4 regions of the Agaribacillus sp. DX54 genome follow, and region 1 is predicted to be linked to each of the others. Evidence: riboswitches for the same ligand, from Rfam matches in the RefSeq annotation. Region 1 holds a riboswitch; each other region holds the start of a gene.
The links. Region 1 has a riboswitch for cobalamin ahead of AC04NP_RS04320 (TonB-dependent receptor plug domain-containing protein). Riboswitches for the same ligand answer to the same signal wherever they lie in the genome.
Positions count from the first base shown of each region.

Region 2: linked by a shared signal. The riboswitch ahead of metE (5-methyltetrahydropteroyltriglutamate--homocysteine S-methyltransferase) and the one ahead of AC04NP_RS04320 (TonB-dependent receptor plug domain-containing protein) in region 1 are both predicted to bind cobalamin.
Region 3: linked by a shared signal. The riboswitch ahead of AC04NP_RS00580 (hypothetical protein) and the one ahead of AC04NP_RS04320 (TonB-dependent receptor plug domain-containing protein) in region 1 are both predicted to bind cobalamin.
Region 4: linked by a shared signal. The riboswitch ahead of AC04NP_RS19170 (hypothetical protein) and the one ahead of AC04NP_RS04320 (TonB-dependent receptor plug domain-containing protein) in region 1 are both predicted to bind cobalamin.

Region 1 is NZ_JBXEQE010000002.1:359,767-364,584, reverse strand. It holds gene AC04NP_RS04340 (Dph6-related ATP pyrophosphatase) at 1-653, opposite strand, end outside; gene AC04NP_RS04335 (bifunctional adenosylcobinamide kinase/adenosylcobinamide-phosphate guanylyltransferase) at 653-1,156, opposite strand; gene AC04NP_RS04330 (C1orf53 family protein) at 1,153-1,449, opposite strand; gene AC04NP_RS04325 (Dph6-related ATP pyrophosphatase) at 1,544-2,197, opposite strand; gene AC04NP_RS04320 (TonB-dependent receptor plug domain-containing protein) at 2,194-2,955, opposite strand; cobalamin riboswitch at 3,088-3,289, opposite strand; gene AC04NP_RS04315 (hypothetical protein) at 3,844-4,818, shown strand, end outside.
Region 2 is NZ_JBXEQE010000036.1:40,628-45,445, forward strand. It holds gene AC04NP_RS26065 (acyl-CoA thioesterase) at 1-115, opposite strand, end outside; gene metE (5-methyltetrahydropteroyltriglutamate--homocysteine S-methyltransferase) at 453-2,774, opposite strand; cobalamin riboswitch at 2,961-3,185, opposite strand; partial or broken gene AC04NP_RS26075 (efflux RND transporter permease subunit) at 3,322-3,579, opposite strand; gene AC04NP_RS26080 (gamma-glutamylcyclotransferase) at 3,605-4,117, opposite strand; gene AC04NP_RS26085 (peptidase domain-containing ABC transporter) at 4,713-4,818, shown strand, end outside.
Region 3 is NZ_JBXEQE010000001.1:136,672-141,489, reverse strand. It holds gene AC04NP_RS00585 (Ig-like domain-containing protein) at 1-1,276, opposite strand, end outside; gene AC04NP_RS00580 (hypothetical protein) at 1,474-2,211, opposite strand; cobalamin riboswitch at 2,484-2,696, opposite strand; gene AC04NP_RS00575 (alpha-L-fucosidase) at 2,817-4,232, opposite strand; gene AC04NP_RS00570 (sialate O-acetylesterase) at 4,278-4,818, opposite strand, start outside.
Region 4 is NZ_JBXEQE010000019.1:86,514-91,331, forward strand. It holds gene AC04NP_RS19160 (DUF2149 domain-containing protein) at 1-235, opposite strand, end outside; gene AC04NP_RS19165 (MotA/TolQ/ExbB proton channel family protein) at 248-826, opposite strand; gene AC04NP_RS19170 (hypothetical protein) at 832-1,434, opposite strand; cobalamin riboswitch at 1,567-1,779, opposite strand; gene AC04NP_RS19175 (cobyric acid synthase) at 1,842-3,320, shown strand; gene AC04NP_RS19180 (pyridoxal phosphate-dependent aminotransferase) at 3,313-4,320, shown strand; gene cbiB (adenosylcobinamide-phosphate synthase CbiB) at 4,311-4,818, shown strand, end outside.

The DNA of each region.
Region 1 (4,818 bases):
TCTTCAGGGGATTTGTATTCCCTGTATACTTTTTCTCCGATATCAAAGGGGATAGGATGCCGGAAAATGGGGCCGTCAAATACAAAAGTATGAAACTCACCGTTTTCACCACATGGATCTACATTTTGCGGCAGATCTTTCAGAAACTGTTCATCGATAATTCTTCCTGCAAAACTTTTATCGAGTACTTCTGATTTTATGCATACCAGGATGGTTTTAAACCCAAGATCCAGAAACTTTCTGATCAGCGTCCGGGTGTCTTCCTGCCAGATAGGGAAATGCCCCGAAAACCCAATGAGGTTTAACTTGTCTTCCCGGTACTTTTTGAGATCTTCCAGAAATATGTCACCAAAAATAGCGTGTCGGTAACCTTCTTTTTTGAAGGTTTCCATCATCTTTTGCATAATCTGGTTATACTGATCCATATCGGGTTCTTCGGGTAGCTGAAGTTTTTGTAATGGGATCCCAATGCTTTCAGCCTGCTGTTCGAGCAACTTTTCTCTCACACCATGCATAGAGATGCGTTGGTGATGCGTGTTGATGCTTGTTAAAAGCCTACCTACCTCATAGTCGCCCTGTTGCAGCACCCGGTGAAGGGCCAGGGCACTGTCCTTACCACCACTCCAATTAAATATTGCTTTTTTTTTCATCATTATTTTAATGTCACAGGCATTCCTGAAACTAATAAAAACGCTTTGTCGGCTATTTCAGCCACGTATTGATTGGCCCAGCCCTGCAGATCGGTAAACTTCCTGCCGGTCTCTGTCTCAGCGTGGACACCCATGCCAATTTCGTTTGAAACAATGATAATAGTGGCATTTTTGGTCCGCAGTTTATCCATTTCCTCTTTAAAAGCATCAAGGCACTTTGGGATATCCTGTCTGAAATCAACAAAAAAGTTGGTCAACCACAGGGTTACACAATCGATCACCACAACCCGGTTTTCCAGGTTAAGTTTGCTTACTTCCAATGCTTCTTCCATAGTTTCCCACCGGTCGTCCCGATCCTCTTCATGACGCTTAATCCGGTTTTCAAAGCCACCATCCCAACGCCTGGCAGTAGCTACATAAACAGGATTCCCTGACAAACCGAGTGCCATTTTCATCGCATAACTACTTTTTCCTGATCTTGCTCCGCCTGTTATATAATAGATCATTTTTCTGTTTTTTTGAAGCCATAGGGACAATGTTTACAACCATTTTGACAGCAATAACCTTTTTTCAGATGATAAAAAGCGGTAAAAACCCAGTTACCCTCCTGATTGATATAGTAGTCGAGCCCTTGTTGCAAAAACCCTGCGTCCGGCCCTGCTTTTCCTGCATTTTTTCTTAAAGCAGCCATGACCTTCCCAGGTTCGGCTTTTAACTTTGCTTTGATTTCAGATGACAAACAATCCGGGCAAAGGCATTGATTACCTGCTTCCACAGGTAATAACGGCGGTAGTTCCATACACCAGCAACCTTTCCCATTGCTCGCCCCGCAAACAAAGGGTTTGCAACAATGCGGGCAAACCTTTTCCTGATTCGAAAAAAAACTATCCATGCTATCTACTGATCATTTCTATAAAACAATAGTCCTGATAGATAAGTTTTTTACCAAATTCCACTTTAATGCGGTTTGAGAATAAGGGACAGTTAACCACCAGTGTATGAAACTCACCGTTTTCTCCACAAGCATCCACACCCATAGCCACCAAAGCCGATATAAGCTCGGTAGTAACAGGTTTTCCCAAAAAATTTTCCGCCAGTGATGGTTGACATGATACAATAACAGCTTCCACACTATCGGCAATCATCTGACCTGCCAGTTTAAAGCGATCCATTTGCCAAAGTGGCAATACCGCTTCCATATGGGCCGCATGAGCTACCTTCTCCTCCCAATCGCGATGAGGTTGCAAATCAATATCCCCAAACACTACGCAATTAACTTCCTGTTCTTTCTTAATTCTTTTAAGTGCAGCTATATATTCCTTTTCATAGGCTGACCAGGAGGCCGGCACTGTATATAACGGGATATTTCCCATGGCTTTGGCTTGTAACCGAAGTACCGGCAAGGGTATAGCATGCGAACGGGAAACTTTACCGTGCTCGTTCATCATGTTGAGCAAAGCTGCGGGCTGCAAGCCTTGCCTGATAGCCATCATCAATGCATAACAACTATCCTTGCCGCCACTCCAGGAAACCAAAGCGGTTTTCATGTTGTTTGAGGGTTTCTCAATATTTTAAACCGAACTTTGGCTAACTCAAATCCTCCAAATAAAATCGCACTGTAAATACGGTTTGCTGCCAGCATGTTTTTGAAAAAGGGGATAGCCAAAGTGTAACATTTAAGCAATCCGGCCATATCGCGGCTGTAACCAACATTATACCCAAAAATACCGTGTTTGCCCACTGCACTGATTGCCGCCTCGGAGGTGTTGAAAGAACCCACACTCAGTGATCCCCGGACAGACAAAGGCGCTTCAACCGAACCGCGGGTGATGATGTTGATAACTCCTGCGATGGCATCGGAGCCATACAAGGTAGATTGGTTTCCTTTAAGGATTTCAATGCGTTCTATTTGCTGTAAAGACAGTAGCCTTAAATCAAAGGCATTACCTACACCCGATGCATCGGTAATTGGAATACCATCGATCAGGATCAGCGTGTAGCTACTGCTTGCCCCGCGGATAAAGACACTTTTGTCCTTCCCCGGATTGCTGTAAGCCCCGTTGATAATAATGCCGGATTGCTCATTAAGTAACTGTGCCAGATCTTTACCTACACTACTCCGTATCTGTTGGGAGGTAATCACCTGAACCGGTTTGGCTGTTTCTTTTCTTTCCAGCGGTATTTTGGAAGCCGATACCACAACTTCATTTAAGGGAATTACAGTACGCAGGGAATCCTGCGTCTGAGCAGATGTGACCAAAGAAAAACACACACACCACCCACCTAAGATTAACTTTTTGCTCATTGTCTAAAAGCTTAAATTGAACCAATGAGCTTCCGATAATTTTGTATAGGGCTGTAGGATCGTTTACAACAAAATCTATGCTATGACCCTGTTGTATGTGCTACACTCCTGACTCTTCCACCGAAAGCCTTTTAAAATGTTTCACATCAGGCAGGTCTTCTGGCTTGCTTCACCTGTTTTTGCCTTCCCATTCCTGTCTGCCGGAAAAGTGGCATTTTAAAAAACAGCATTCACGAAGCTTACAGCTACGGGGATAGCTCCGGATTTTCACCGGATTCCCTTTTAATTCTGGTAAATGAAGTATTCACCTGAAGCCAAATGCAATACGAAGGTAAGGAAATTTATGAAATAATTCGACATAACCGCCAAACCAAGAGTGTACACCATAAAATAATTGTCAATTGTCAACTGTCAACTATCAATTGCAAATTGCCCCTAGTTGTTAAAAAAACTGTACTTACTTCCTTGGATTAACCTTAGAATACAAGTTGAGAGTGAATAGATATTCTCAAGGTTAATCGTAACGGGAAAATTAAAAGTAGGGTTTGATTTACAGTGGGATAAGCTGGCCTTCGTCAATTTTTACTGTTTGTCGGAATTTTTTTGAAAAAGTTTGAAAAATATTTTCTTAAATTAAAAAATATGTCAGCGATTTGACAAATCTCACTTAATTATTTGATTTTCAGCACATAACAATCGAATGATTTTCTTCAATAATACCCCAGGTTGAGGGATGTTATAATTTCGTGATAATTCTGTGATATTTTCGTGACATATCCAAAAACGAATATTGGAAGATTCCGTAGATAATTAGTGGCGGGAAAGTTTAAGATCTTAAATAACGTACCAGTACAAATTTTCAATCAATTAAACCCTAAAACTATGTTAATGCATAAATTCAAATATGTATTGATTGCTGTGGTATTAGCCACGGCAGTATCATGCCAAAATCAAGACGATGCCGATATTCAAAGCGCACCGAACGTACCAGAAGCAACGGTTGATCAAGGATTAAATGAAGCCTTGGCTATGGAAGAGATGAAAAGCGTTATGTCAGCAGCCGCTGATGAAAGAGGACAAACCATGGACGAACTAACCAATGCACGAAGAAGAAGGTTTACCAGGGAACAAAACGTTTTTGTGAGGAATGCCATTGCGGTTAATGACCTGGAGGATCCGACAAAAGCGAATGTTACATTACCTTTGTTCAAAGGTATCGGACCTTCAGGTAATCCTACTTATTACGTACTTACCGAAACCTCCAGTTTCATTATTTCCAAATTGTTGGGCGTTAACTACGCGCCAAAACTGATTCATGGCAGGGGATCTGAAGGCAGTCAGGAAGTGACGATCCAAAGAGGTTTTATTAAATTTAGAGGCGATGTGGATTTCAGCCCCGTAAGACGGGTGGAACCGGGCAATGGGCCATTTGCATTCCCTCCTTCTGTAGCAGAACCGGGTTCTATCGGTGATGATGAGTATTCTTCCTTAGTGGTATTGCCCAGTGGACTGGTGATTAATGCTCAAATTGTGGCCAATAGTACAGGCAAACATGACCGTATCATCAGCATAGATATTCCCAGAAGAAGAGTTACCATGGAGCTTCTGGATGGCTTCCAGGGAGGAGACCAGTTCTACTACCATTTGGTAACCGATGCTACGGCTGCCGGACCCGCTGCGATTGAGTTAGGTACGTTAGCTCCTCGTATGGCTAAGCTGCCTGCATTTGGGCAAAGTTCATTGTTTGAGAATACTACTTTTATCGGTTTTTCTCCTGTAACCAATGGCGAAACAGGTGCAGATAACCCTGAGCGTCAGTCGCTAAGCTCTACTATCCTGGATAATGATTTGGATCCGATCAAT
Region 2 (4,818 bases), on a different contig from region 1:
CCATTAAACTCAACGCAGTACCTCCAAAAAGTGTATCATAATGATTGGTTGTGTTGGGAAATACAGCCTTGAATATTCGTGTTTCTGATTGTTTGATTCTTTGTTTTATATCCATCTATCATTTTTCCTGATAACATAAAAACGAATTACTTTGTAATTCTTTAAATACAGTCAGCACTGCAACAGGGTTAGGGATTAATCCGGCGCCATCGTTATGCTTGGTTTTAAGCTATAAATTCATCCAAAGATGGCCTTTGGCTACTCACAACCCGGCAGTTTTTATCTACGTACCCAATTCCGCCGCAAAAGTTGTGAGTAGCTATTAGCTTAGAACATGCACATAATTAGCAGGATTCAGACAGAGGCCGGACCAATGGCCAAAAGCTGAAAAAATTTGGTTAGCAAACCACCAACACGATATCTGCCAAATGACCCGTTATCATTAATGCCAATCATATCACCGACTCACTGATTTCCTGCCTCATTTGTTTGGCTGCTGACACCATGGCTATAAGCGCCTTTTTGGTTTCGTCCCAGTGACGGGTTTTTAAACCGCAGTCCGGATTTACCCACAGTTGATCCGCAGGGATCACCATCCTCGCTTTTTCCAGAAGGGATACCATTTCCACTTGTGTGGGCACTCTTGGGGAGTGTATGTCATAAACCCCCGGCCCGATTTCATTGGGGTAATGAAAGTCCGCAAAGGCATCCAGAAGTTCCATTTGCGAACGGGAGCACTCAATGGTGATTACGTCAGCATCCATATCGGCAATGTTATGAATAATATCGTTAAACTCAGAATAGCACATGTGTGTATGTATCTGGGTTTCATCCTTCACAGCGCTGGTGGCGATCCTGAAGGCTTTTACGGCCCATTTCAAATAGCTGTTCCAATCTGACTTTCTTAATGGCAAACCTTCCCGGATAGCAGGCTCATCTACCTGAATTACTTTAATACCGGCCCTTTCCAGATCCAGCACTTCATCGCAAATGGCCAGAGCAATCTGATTACAGGTTTCTGACCGTGGCTGATCGTTCCGGACAAATGACCATTGCAGGAGAGTAACCGGACCGGTTAGCATTCCTTTGACAGTTTTATCAGTTAAAGATTGGGCATATGATGACCATTCGACAGTCATAGACCGGGGCCTTTGTACATCGCCATAGATAATGGGTGGCTTGACACATCTCGATCCGTAACTTTGCACCCAACCATACCTTGTAAAAGCAAACCCATTCATTTTTTCTCCAAAATACTCAGCCATGTCATTGCGTTCGAATTCGCCATGTACAAGCACATCAAGGTCAATTTCCTCCTGCCAGCGTATGGTGGTTTCAATTTCTTTTTTCATGTAATCGACATACGACTGTTGGGTGGTTTCTCCTTTTTTATACTTCGACCTCCGGCGACGCACCTCAGTGGTTTGAGGAAATGAACCAATGGTAGTGGTTGGGAATTGGGGCAAACTCAGGGTTTTTCTTTGCAGTTCTTTTCTCCTGATATATGGTGATTGCCTCCTTACATCTGTCATGGCTACTTCCAGACTTCGCTTTTTGACATCCTCATTATGAATGAGTGTTGATCCCTGTCGCTCTTGCATAGTGGCTGAATTCCGGATAAAAACAGGGTCCTTAATGTAATCCCGGCCAGTAGCAGCCAGAGATTTGATAGTCACCACCTCATGCAGTTTTTGTTTGGCAAAAGCCAACCAAGGTTTGATTGCTGTCATCACCGTACTTTCATCCGTTTCCAGCTCCAAATCACAGGGGCAGTGGAGTAAAGAGCATGAAGGAGCAATCATGACCAATGCTTCTCCCCTTTTCCGGATAGCTTTGTGAACATATTCAATAGCGCTTTCAAAATCATTTTTCCAAATGTTTCTTCCATCGACCAACCCCAGCGACAAAGTCATGTCAGGAGATAACCGGTCTGAGTCCAATATATCATCCAATTGCGAAGCAGCCCTCACCAGATCTACATGAAGCACTTGTACAGGCAGGGAAAGACTCAACGCGAGATTATCCCTGAGCCCATCGAAATAGCTCGCAAGGATGATGTTCAGATGGGGAAAGTACCGGTTGAATTCGCCGTAAACATACTTTAGTGCCTGCTTCTCCTTTTCATCCAAATCCATCGCAAGATAAGGCTCATCAAACTGCACATAGGTTGCGCCCAGATCATTTAGTTTTTCCAGGATTTCCAGATAAACGGGAAGAAGTTTAGCGATCAATTCAATCCGGTGAAACCCTTCCTCTTTTTCTTTCCCCAATAACAAATAGGAAACCGGGCCTATCAAAACAGGTTTGGTAATTATGCCAAGCGCTTTTGCCTCATTAAACTCATCAAAAGCTTTTGTGGACAAAAGTCGGAAGTGCTGATCTCTTTTGAATTCCGGTACAATATAATGGTAGTTGGTATCAAACCATTTGGTCATTTCCATCGCAGTGATATCCAATCCATCTTGTTGAAATCCCCGTGCCATGGCGAAGTACAGTTCTTTGTCATCACCATTTGCAGAAAGATCACGATACCGGTCCGGTATTGCCCCGACTATCAAAGACATATCCAGCACCTGATCATAAAATGAAAAATCATTCGATGGTATGATGTCGATGCCGGCATCTCTTTGTATCTGCCAGTTTTTTAATCGAATTTGTTTTCCAGCTTCCAATAGTTCATCGAGGGAAATTTTTTCAGCCCAGAATTGTTCGCAGGCTTTTTTGAGCTCTCGCCGGCTACCAATTCTCGGATAGCCAAGATTGTGTGTTTTCATTTTTAAAGCTTTTAAATAATTAAAAAATTAGTTAAAAGCCCTTTGGCTCAATTTCACAATTCTTTAAGAAGTTTTAGGTATGCAGGGCAAATGGTCAGGCGCCTGTATTGTACCCATTTGAAAAGCAGAACATTATGTCTTCTTTGATCAAAACTTCAAATCGCGAAAGAATTGTCAAATCCTATACAAGTTAGGTCGATGATGGCAGGTTTCCTGGCTTTCCTGACTAGTTGCCCGCCTTCTCATCTTCCATGATAACATCACAAAAGAAAATGGCCTTGTGGACAAAAGCATACTATCCCAATGGTATAATATCGGGATCAGGATTACAGTTGCGCGTCAGCTCGTGATTTTCACACAATTCCCTTTTAATTCCGGCTTCCACCGGTCACCTTAATCGATTTTGATTAAGAAATCAAGTAAAGAACTTGTGCGTAAATATAAGACATCCATTTTAATTATTCATATTTTAATACTTCAACAGGGCTGGCCCTGGAAATACTCAGGCTGTGATGCAATGGTAAACAAGCTCAGCAGAATATTAAACTAAGGCTTCTGCCAATTCTGCGCCATTTGCAAGTAGTTGGTTTGTAAAGTCTACCAGCAAAATCGAGTTTTTAATCTCAATGCCAATAAGGGCAATAAAACCGATAGCAGCCGTAAACGATAGCGGGTTACCGGTTATATAGAGGGCCGCCAAAGCACCAATCAATCCTAGCGGAATTACCGAAAGTACAATCAAAGAACTCTTGAATGAACCGAACTCCAGGATCAGGATCAGAATAAATAGTACAGCAACAATGAGTCCTTTTAAACTAAAAAGAAACGGGCTATTTCATCAATCCCTGGTAGGCATTAGCCACTGACAGTACTTTGTCATCCACCATTACCAACACCCATATTCTCTGGTACTGGGCTCCTTCAAAATTGTCCGGCACCTGCCAGTCGAGTTGTTTTGAAATAAACAAATATCCCGGAATATCCTGCCCTTGGGGCTCCCATTTCATAGCAGGAAGTCCATAGTCCATTCCCCGGCCCATACTATAAAGATTTCCTTTTGAATATCCTTTTTGCCAAACCCCTATCCATGGATCCAATATTTTATGATTAGCTTCTCCTGGCATGAGGGTTCCATAGGTAAACAGGTTTCTACGTGGCCACTCCAGCAATGACTCCAGGTAGTCTTCAACATTTTCATCAAGGGGGGGCGATACCTCATAATTTGAAATATATTTCCCTATTTTTTTAAAAAATGCATGATCTAAAGGTCTTTTATCAAGCTTGCATTCATTGACTTCGGTCAAAAGTTTATTCAGTGTTTTTTCTGTAAATGATCGAATCATGAACTGGAAACCTGTAAGTCATCTAACTACTGGAAGATACCTATATCGAGCAATAGTAAGAAATATTTTTAATAAATTTCCGGTACAGGGAAACCATTCGGACAAAAGCTATTTTGAAAATTCTATAGAAAGTCGATATTATGTACTTTCCATGTTCAATAACAAAGTCCTTTTGAGTCCGTTTGCAATAATAACTGTCATGATGATATTAAATTTAGGCAGCTATTTTACAAAATAGTGAAAAAAGGCAACAAGATGGTAGTATTATCGTAGATGATAGTATTACTATTATCAAATAATGTTTTGCTTTCATAACAAACAAATTGATTTTGATTTTTGTTTAACCGATATGCTTAAATTTAATTCCATTGATACACTTTCAAAGTCCGGGTATCTCCTTTGTGAAATGGTCAGACCGCCAGTCTTTTATCCACACCATTTAGCCTCTGGAGAGAATTCTGTCGAGAATAAGGCAAGAAAAGTTTGTAATGTAAACTACGAATTTCCAAACATGATAATATCAAATTTTGTCAGTAGTAAATAGCCTTTTATCCTCCGGAAAAAATCCGTTGTGGATGTATAGTAAAACTTTAAAATGAACAGTAATAATATTATCAAAATTATTAGGGAGGTAACACATCTCCTTGGGCAGGAGTACAATGAAACCATGCTTGGAGCCAAACAGGTATCCCAGAGAGAGT
Region 3 (4,818 bases), on a different contig from region 1:
CCGGAGGAGCGCTGCTGTTTTGCCGGGTTGCCAGCAACCAATCCTCGTATAACGCCATCGAGTGATTAACACCTGCACCGTCACTGCCCTGGCCATCAGCAGTTTTATCGCTAATATCTTGTGTTCTTCTGATAGCTGCTTCTGAAGCAGTTACCAGATCGTACTTGATAATATCATATTCTGCTGAAACATAAGCATACCTGCCGTCTGTTGCCATATCCTGCACGGATTCTGCACGGGCAAAATCGGCTAATTTTACGGTAACACCCTGAGCGGGGTCATATACCTGTACATTTCCTTTTTGGAAACCAAATTGTCCACCGTTTACAAATACAACCTGTTTGGGTTTTATGGTAGTCCGGAGCGGATCGACCTGTACGGTTAGGTCAAATTCCCGGGTAGACCCATAGGCAGTGGAGGCAATGGTAACTGCTGACATGCCGGCGGCGGCCTCAGTAAAAGTCAGGTGCAGCACACCTGCGTTATCGATCTCAGGCTGTACTAAAAAATCATTGCTGTTCTTTACAACTTTATTAATTATCTGACCGGGCTCTTCTACACTGAAAACCGTGTCCAGGTTAATCATGGCTGTGGCAGCGCCTTGGGCATAGTGAAGATGATCATTTCCGGTAAGTACTATTGCGGGGGCTTCGGATACTGTCAGTTGTATTGATTTGCTAATGGTGGCATCTGTTTGTGAAGTCGCTGTCACGGTCACGACGCCTGCTGATCTAGCGGTTACGATACCGGAAGGGCTTACCTCGGCAAGTTCCTCATTATCGACAGAAAAGGAGTAGCGATCATAAACAAAACGGTTAGATGGTGAGGGGCGACTGTCTATACTCTCGGTATTAAGATACATCCGTTCGTTAATATATAATTCCGTTTTATTGGTGCTGAGCACCATATCCGTCAATTCAACGATTTCCAGTGTAAAAGTTGCCGGTTCCAGGTCGGCGTTGGCGGAAAAACTGATGGTGACCTGTCCTTTTTCCAGGGCGCTAAAATTACCGTTCCGGTCAATGTTTCCAAGACTTTCATCCGACACACTCCAGAATGCCAGGGCATCCTGCGGTATACCGTTCTTAAACAGTATTCCTTCAAATGAATGCGTTTCTCCTTTCAGCAACTGGAAGGGGGCGGAGCCTATCAACTGGAACAAATAGTCGCGCCGCACCCAGTCAGGGTCGGGGGTTGTGATGGCAAATCCTTCGATCTCGGTGGAAGCTTCCCCCAGCCAACCGGCATTTTCCTGTGCCGCGTTATATACCTTCACAAAATGTACCTCATCGAGCACCACAGGATTGCCTTGCTCATTTACGGCCCAGGAAAGGTCGAAGCCGTCTGCCGAACGCCCGTTTTCATCATCAAAATAAGGGTTTCCGGGTATAGTAGGCGTACTGTTACCGGATTTATTGTCTGCATAACCGAAGGAGAGGCTTCCTGAAGTTACAAAACCGGGATTGCTCCGGTTTACCCGGATTTTAACCGCTGTTCCTGTATACTTTTCCTCGAGGTTGTTAACATTATTAAAAATGACGGGTTGCGGATAATAAGGCTGCCGTGAAAATTGTTTTTGAATATGACCCCTGCTTCACCCTCGCCGGTTTCCCAAAGCACATCATGGGCAACGGTGTAACCGGGATTGAAATAGGTTATGTCAACTTTTTTGGAACTGCTAAAATGATAGTCACTTCCTGCCAACTCATACCAGGTGTCATCGGGCAGGCCGTTGCCGTTTTCGTCTTTCATTACCATAACCGCCCCCGGCTCTGTCCAATTCGGAAATGCATTACCGCCCACGGTGAAATCTACTCCATAGGGGTTTTGAGGGTCGTTCCTGATCGGCTGGTCAAAGCCTACGGTGATGGACCCTCCAAAGCCACCAAGTGAAATTACCGAGCCATCCGGGGCACCTAATACATTGTCTGCATTTCCGGGGAGCCCAAAGGGTGCTTTATTAATAAACTGCCCAGGTGCCGGCTTGTACTCAAATACCCGTGTGGCATAGGGGCTTGGATCGGGGTTGCCCCCGGTTTCCGCAACAGGCCGGTTGTTTGCGGTACGTGCCATGCTTTCAGGGGATGTGGATAAGCCGGCAAAATGCGGGCCTTCCTGCCCGTTCAATATCTGGTTGCTTTGCTGATTGGCAGGCTGTGGCCTGCTACCAAAGGTTGTGGAGATGCCGCGGGCTTCAGCACAAACATACATAGTATCAAAATGATCTTCCGGTCAAACTTTTTCATATGGATTTAAATTGGATTAGTGGCAGGTTTTTTGCAAAACGCATCGGGAAAAGACGATGGTAAACAGCCAGGTTAATGGCTACGATGCCTTCCGTGAAGTGGTACCTGTAAGAAGATAAAAAGGTTGGTTTCATCGCACGTTATCTGGCTAAGTAAAAAAATACTCGTAACGTACGAAATAGGACAGCAACGGGAAGCGCCAGCCGACTTATCTATAAACCCATTCACCGTAGGTTACAAATATTTCCGTATAAGGCAGGTCTTCTGACTTTCCTGACTTTTAACTCCTTCCCACCTCAACGCTAATGAGGCAGTGGTTTTTTGTTAAAAGCTGTTTCCGGCTTTTCACCGGACAGGATTACAGCAGCGGGAACTGTTCAGGACTTACACCTGATTCCCTTTTAATCACAATTGCACGGGCAATTGAGAACCTGATACAAAACAAAGCTAGTCATTGATTTAAAGTATGCAATGGACCTGGGAATAAAAAATTCCTGATTTTAATCATTTTTTTTGCCAATCCGGAATCCGGAACACCTACCTCACCCCTCGCTCCTATCCCCTCTGAGCTCAAATCGGTATCTTCAAACTCCACGCATACTTACCGGGTCTCTTAGCTTCGTCGCAGAGTTCTTTGGGAAGATTGATAACCAATTCGCTTTCTTCCGGGTCGACTTCCCAGGACAGGGGTCGGTCATAGCCCAGGAGCCGGATTTCGCTTTCGGCTTTGGGGATGACATTTTCCAGCATCAAACTGTTATTGTCCGGCCATTTCAGCATAATGGCATAAACATATTTTCCATCGTTACTAACTGTGTAGCGGATGTGTTGCCCTTCCTTATAAACTTTATGGGATCCGGCGGCATAAACAGCTTCGGCATTGATAGCCAGCCAGTCCCCCATCTCGGCCAGGCGGTCAACACTGGGTTGGGGAATCAGCCCTTCTGCAGTAGGGCCGACATTCAACAGGAAATTTCCACCTTTGGCAACAATATCAATCAGGTAATGAATGAGCGTATCCGAAGATTTCCAGTTATCATCATAGGATTTGTATCCCCAGGTATCATTCATGGTCATGCATGCCTCCCAGTCAAAATCGGAGGTGCCCTCCAGGATTTCCTGCTCGGGCGTGCCAAAATCCCCGGCATATTTTTTTTCATCATCTTTATTCATCCCCTGCATGCCTTGCCGGCCCTTATCCACCCGGTTGTTTATGATCAGGTCAGGATTAAGATTTCTCAGGAACCGATACATTTCCTGTCCGTTTTCATGGGTCCAATCCTTAATCCATTCCCCATCGAACCAGATGACTGCCGGGTCGTAATTTACCACCAACTCTTCGACCTGTGGTTTCAGGTAGTCGGTGACATATCGCTGAAAGTTAGGATTGGACTTTTCCTTATCATTATAATTTGGAAAAAATGCAGCCTGTGCATCCGGATGATGCCAATCCATGATAGAATGATAAAAACAAAGCTTTACGCCATATTTGTCACAGGCTTCCTTCAGCTCACGGAGAATGTCCCGCCGAAACGTAGTGAAATCCATAATATCGTAATTGGTTATCTTCGAATCCCAAAGACAAAAGCCGTCGTGATGTTTCGATGTGATGACCATATATTTCATCCCCGCATCACTGGCTATCCTTGCCCATTCATCGGCATCGAACGCTACCGGATTAAACTGCCGGGAAAAGTCTTCATAAGCTTCTACAGGGACGGGGGCATTGTTCATAATCCATTCACCAATGCCACGAATTTGTTTACCTTCGTAGGTTCCCGCGGGAATGGCATAAGGTCCCCAATGAATAAACATGCCAAACTTTGCCTCGCGCCACCACCTCATACGGTTATCTTTTTCTGCCTTGGTCTCATTCAGGTAATCTTTTGAAGGCGTTTCCTCTTTTTGTTTTGTTTGCTGCTGACAACCAAAAAAAATTAATATTGCTATGGGCAACATGAGATTTTTAAAATGATATTTTTTCATATACATTCTTATTAATATGCTTTTTGTGTTTTTACTATGTGATCGTTAATTGGCTTTATCCACGGTTAAAAAACCGGCCGGCTTAAACCGGATACCTTTGGTTTTTCCCGGCCAGCTATCCGTACGAAAAGGGGCCATAGGCAAGCCCTCCCGATTAAATAAATTGGCATCGCCAGGATAGTTTTCCCATGCATACCTGACAGCTACGGGCTGATCCACATTTTCACTGTAAACCACCAACTTCCCATTTTCCGGATAAACCTTCGCCCAATGAAATTTTTGATCTGCCCCGGCAATGGCGAAACCCTTGATATAACCATACCGGTCCTTCACCTGCAATCCACCTTCCGCATGATCAAATTCGAGGAAAGCTTTTTGACCATCTATTTTCATGGACTTAAAAACCGGGCCGGAATGTGCCACTTCCTGCCCATAGGCAACTTTTAAAGCTGCCAAACCTAATCTGCGTCCAACCTCCTGTTTATTTTTAGGATGGATATCATCTTTTTCACCTATGTCTATCGCTACTGCCATACCTGTATTGGGTAAGTTCAACGCCATCGCCTGTGCTTCCCGCAGAGATGGC
Region 4 (4,818 bases), on a different contig from region 1:
TTTCTTTCCCCTTTTTAGTAATGATCTGTAATTCGCCATTAGGCATTGTTTTGGTAATAATTAATTCTGAATCCTGATTGAACAGATCAAGTGTGCTGTATGCCATAAACAGCGCAAAAAAAAGTGCAACGATGAACACCATACTAACATCAAAAAGGTTAGCCATACTGCTTATGGGGTCTGCTTCCGAAGAAAGCTCGTCATCGATAAAGGAATGTCTTCTTGAAATACTCATCTTCTCTTGTGTTTATGCGTTGATTAACTTTTCTTTTCCGTGTTCTGTACGCTCCCAATCCACCAGGCTTCTTTCACACATGCTTTCACATTCAAGGAGATCCTGCCTCATCCATTCTGTTTGCTTGTAATTCATCAGAAAAGCTGTCAGCCCGCAGGCCATACCCACTACGGTGGTGGTGAATGCCGTTACCATATTGGCCGACATAATCATAAGATCACCTTGTGACAATGAAGAAAGCGCTGTTCCCATGGGGATAAGTGTTCCCATGAGGCCAAGTGACGGGCCTGCTTTTATTACCAATCTATTATTGCTCAGGGATTTGATATAGGCTTGATGCCAACTACGGAGTTGATGTAAAAGATCGAATTCTATTGCTTTATAGGTAGAGGAGGGAGATTCGAAGTAAACTTTATGTTGTGCTTTGAACATATTGATTCTCTTAAAGTTATTGCTTCGTCTTTGCCTTAACTCACTCATAAACTTACCTGCTGCCACGGCCTGATGCGCCAATACCAAAAATATTCCAATAATAACCGGGTAGTAAAGCAAATTAGCAATGGCTAATAATGATGATTCTAAAATATTCATACGATTTAAAGTCTTGATTTTTCTTTCAAAACAAATCCTCCGAGCATGAGCATTACCAGCACGCCAAGAAGTATAAAGTTTTGTTGATTAACAATTGAAGAAATAGGAATGGTAGCCATAGGTTTCAGATTTTGCTGAATGCTTATGAGTACAGGCTCTAACACAAAAAATAAGGTAATGATTGTTCCTGCTTTTAGAAAATACTCCCGGACCTTTGTCAACCAAACAGACCATTTTTTAATCAACCAAAACAAAAGGCCAGCCACAGGAATAACCCCCACCCCCACCATTACATTTTGCCATTGCAAAAAAATGAGGGAGCAGCTCATAAAGGTTATCATACTACTGATGAGTGCGCGCTTCCATTTTGAAGGAGGGTTTACTGAGTGAAGCAGGTAATCTAAAACAAGCAGTAAAAACAGTATTAGCTGAATACTACCTTTCAGCTGGCTTTCAAAGAATATACAGGAAAAGGCAACCATTAAAAACACAATGGTGAAAGCCATCCAACCTCTCCTTTTGTCAGAAAGAAATTGCGCAGTGCCAGATGCTCCGTAGAGACTCAGAAAAAGCATTTGAAGACCTATAAGGACTAATTCGGCAGTCATTTCTTATTTCTGTTACTCGCTTTCCGAAATAAGATAGATGCCACATTGTAACGCCCAAACATTATCTGATAAGGATAATGCGATTTACTAGATTGGTACAAAGTATCATTTAGCCTTTATTCCCGAAAGCTTTGATAAAGTCGTGTTCCGGCAGGTCTCCTGGCTCGTCCGGTTTCCGAAGCCTTCCCATCCAAATATGCTGGGACAGTGGCCAATGAATTTCAGAAACATCCTCGAGGGACTAACAGTTGCGGGTACAGCTCCGGATTTTTCTACTGAATCACCGGATTCCCATATTAAGGTTTCCTTATAAAAAGGAAATCCACCAAAACGATGTAAAATTAGCATTTATTTGCAAATTTGAGATTTAATTTAGATAAATAGTTTAAGACAGATATATCCAAAATTTGAGCAGAAGTGAATCAATGGAAAAGATGAGGCCAATCATGATTGTGGGAACCGGATCTGATGTCGGGAAGAGCTGGGTGACTACAGGTATTTGTCGCTGGCTAAAAAAACATGGTTTTGCCCCTGCGCCTTTCAAGGCTCAAAACATGTCACTCAATAGTTTTTCTACGGCAGACGGGTTGGAAATTGGCAGGGCACAGGCGGTACAGGCTGGGGCCTGTCGGCTTGCACCCAGGGTAGAGATGAATCCTGTTTTATTAAAGCCTTCATCCACAAACCAATCTCAGGTTGTACTTTATGGAAAACCGATAGGCAACCAGACCGCCAGGGAGTACTTCTCCAATAACAAAAGCCAACTATTTGAAGAGGCTAAAAAGGCATTTTATACGCTAAACGATACTTATTGTCCCGTTGTGATGGAAGGGGCAGGAAGCATCAGCGAGTTGAACCTGAAGCACAGGGACATCACAAACATGAGAATGGCGCAAGTAGCTAACGCCTGTGTGTACCTTGTAGCTGATATCGATAAAGGCGGGATATTCGGAAGTGTTTATGGCACAATCGCTCTTTTGGAAGAATGGGAAAGAAAATTGATTAAGGGGATAATTGTCAATAAATTCCGAGGTGATATGACGCTTTTTGAAGAAGGAAAAACAATGCTCGATGAGTTGACGGCTACTCCCGTGCTTGGGGTGTTGCCTTATGCTTCGGACATTGTATTGGAAGAAGAAGACTCTGTGGCACTTAAACAAAGGAAAACCGCGGCCCAAAAGGATAAACTTAATGTAGCTATTGTACAACTGCATTATCTGTCAAACTATACGGACTTTCAAGCCATAGAGCAAGAACCGTTGATCAATCTGTATTATACCCGAGATCATGAAGAACTGAAAAAAGCAGATGTGCTCATCATACCAGGCACGAAAAACACCATTGAAGATCTGGTGGCTTTAAAGAAAGACGGGCTAACCGAAACCATCAAAGCGATGTATGGTAAGATTCCTGTTATTGGAATTTGCGGGGGGTATCAAATGATGGGGCAATGGATTAAGGACCCGTACGAAGTAGAAAGCAATAGAGGCAAAGAAGAGGGCCTTGGTTTGTTTGATGTTACCACTACGTTGACCAAAGAAAAAACCACCCTCCAGCAAGACTTTACATTCAAGAAGTATGACACCGCTTGTACTGGTTACGAGATCCACATGGGGGAGACTTCTGTGCCTGCTGGCAAGCATCTAAACATGGTTAATGGAACACCGGAAGGCTACTTTGATGGAGATAAAAGCTGGGGAACGTACTTTCACGGGATATTAGATAATCAAATTGTTGTAAACGAATTGTTGCATTTAAAATACAAGGAAGCCCAGGCCATGGATTATTTGACTTTTAAGGAAGCGCAGTATGAAAAGTTGTCGGACTGGATTGACCAACACCTGGATATGGATACTATCATAGAAAACAGCAAAAACAATGATTAATGGGCATGGGGACGATATTCATCTATATGGGGGAACTATAAAGCACAACTTTAGTTCCAACGTTTATTACAAGGGATGCCCACCTGAGCTACTTGCTGAGATGTCGTCTTATACACATGCCATACAAAGCTATCCCTCTCCTGCTGCCGAAGAACTAAGTGGCGTAGCTGCCGGCAAGTTTGATTTGCCAATGGATCAATGTCTGTTTACCAATGGTGCCACTGAGGCATTTTATCTCATTGCGCACGCATTCTCAAACAAATATGCCGCAATAGTAGCACCCACCTTTTCCGAATATGAAGATGCCTGTAAAATGTATGGATTAAATTGTGAACTGGTAGATAAGGCAGCACTTACACCTATTAATTATGACCTTGTTTTTATTGGCAATCCTAATAACCCGGACGGTAGCATTATCCCTACTATAGAATTAATAAAGCTAATTGAGCAAGCTCCCGATACAACCTTTGTGATAGACGAGGCATACATTGAATTTACTGTTCAACTCGAATCCCTTGCCCCTTTGGTAAAGCGTTTCACTAACCTGATTGTCGTCCGTTCCCTGACCAAAACCTTTTCCATCCCTGGCATCAGGTTGGGTTATGTAACCGCCTCATCAGCTATCATTACGCAACTTCTCACCAAAAAAATGCCCTGGAGTGTCAATGTGTTGGCGATACACGCAGGATTACAATTATTTAAACATTATGATCGCTGGCTATTCAATGTTGAAGAGCTGCTCAACGAGGCACAAGCGTTTATACAGAAGCTTTCGGAGATAGACTGGCTGGAAGTGATACCCAGCCATACTACTTATTTCCTTGTTAAATTAAAAAGAGGTACTGCCGCTGAACTTAAGAACTACCTGGCGGTACAATATGGAATACTGATACGTGATGCCACTAATTTCAAAAAACTTCATGGTGAATACATCCGCCTGTCCACTCAAAGCCATGAAGCACAAAGCGACCTGATAAAAGCATTAAAGCAGTGGAAATAAACAAGGTTTACATACTTCTATTTGCGTTTTTGCTTGACTCGGCCTTTGGCGATCCAAGATGGATGCCGCACCTGATCGTGCTTTTCGGCAATGCTATTGCCAAAGGTGAGCAACGACTCAACAAAGGCAATGGCAGATTTTTGAAAGGGTTGCTATTAGTGATCCTCCTTGTGGTGCTTGCTTATTTGCTACCGGCCCTTCTGTTGGATTGGCTGTATGAAATCAATCCGCTTATTGCCGATATCGTAGCTATTATATTACTCTTTTACTGCCTGGCAAACCGAACGCTTATCAAGGAAGGGAAGGCTGTATTCGATACGTTAAAAAAGAAAGGGGTAGTGGCCGGCAGAAAACGCCTTTCATGGATTGTAGGGAGGGATACTTCAAAGCTCAATGAGCAGCAAATACGAACAGCTACGCTGGAGACGCTCTCCGAGAATTTAAGTGATGGGGTGATTGCGCCCTTGTTTTACTTCTTTCTGTTTGGAGTGCCAGGTG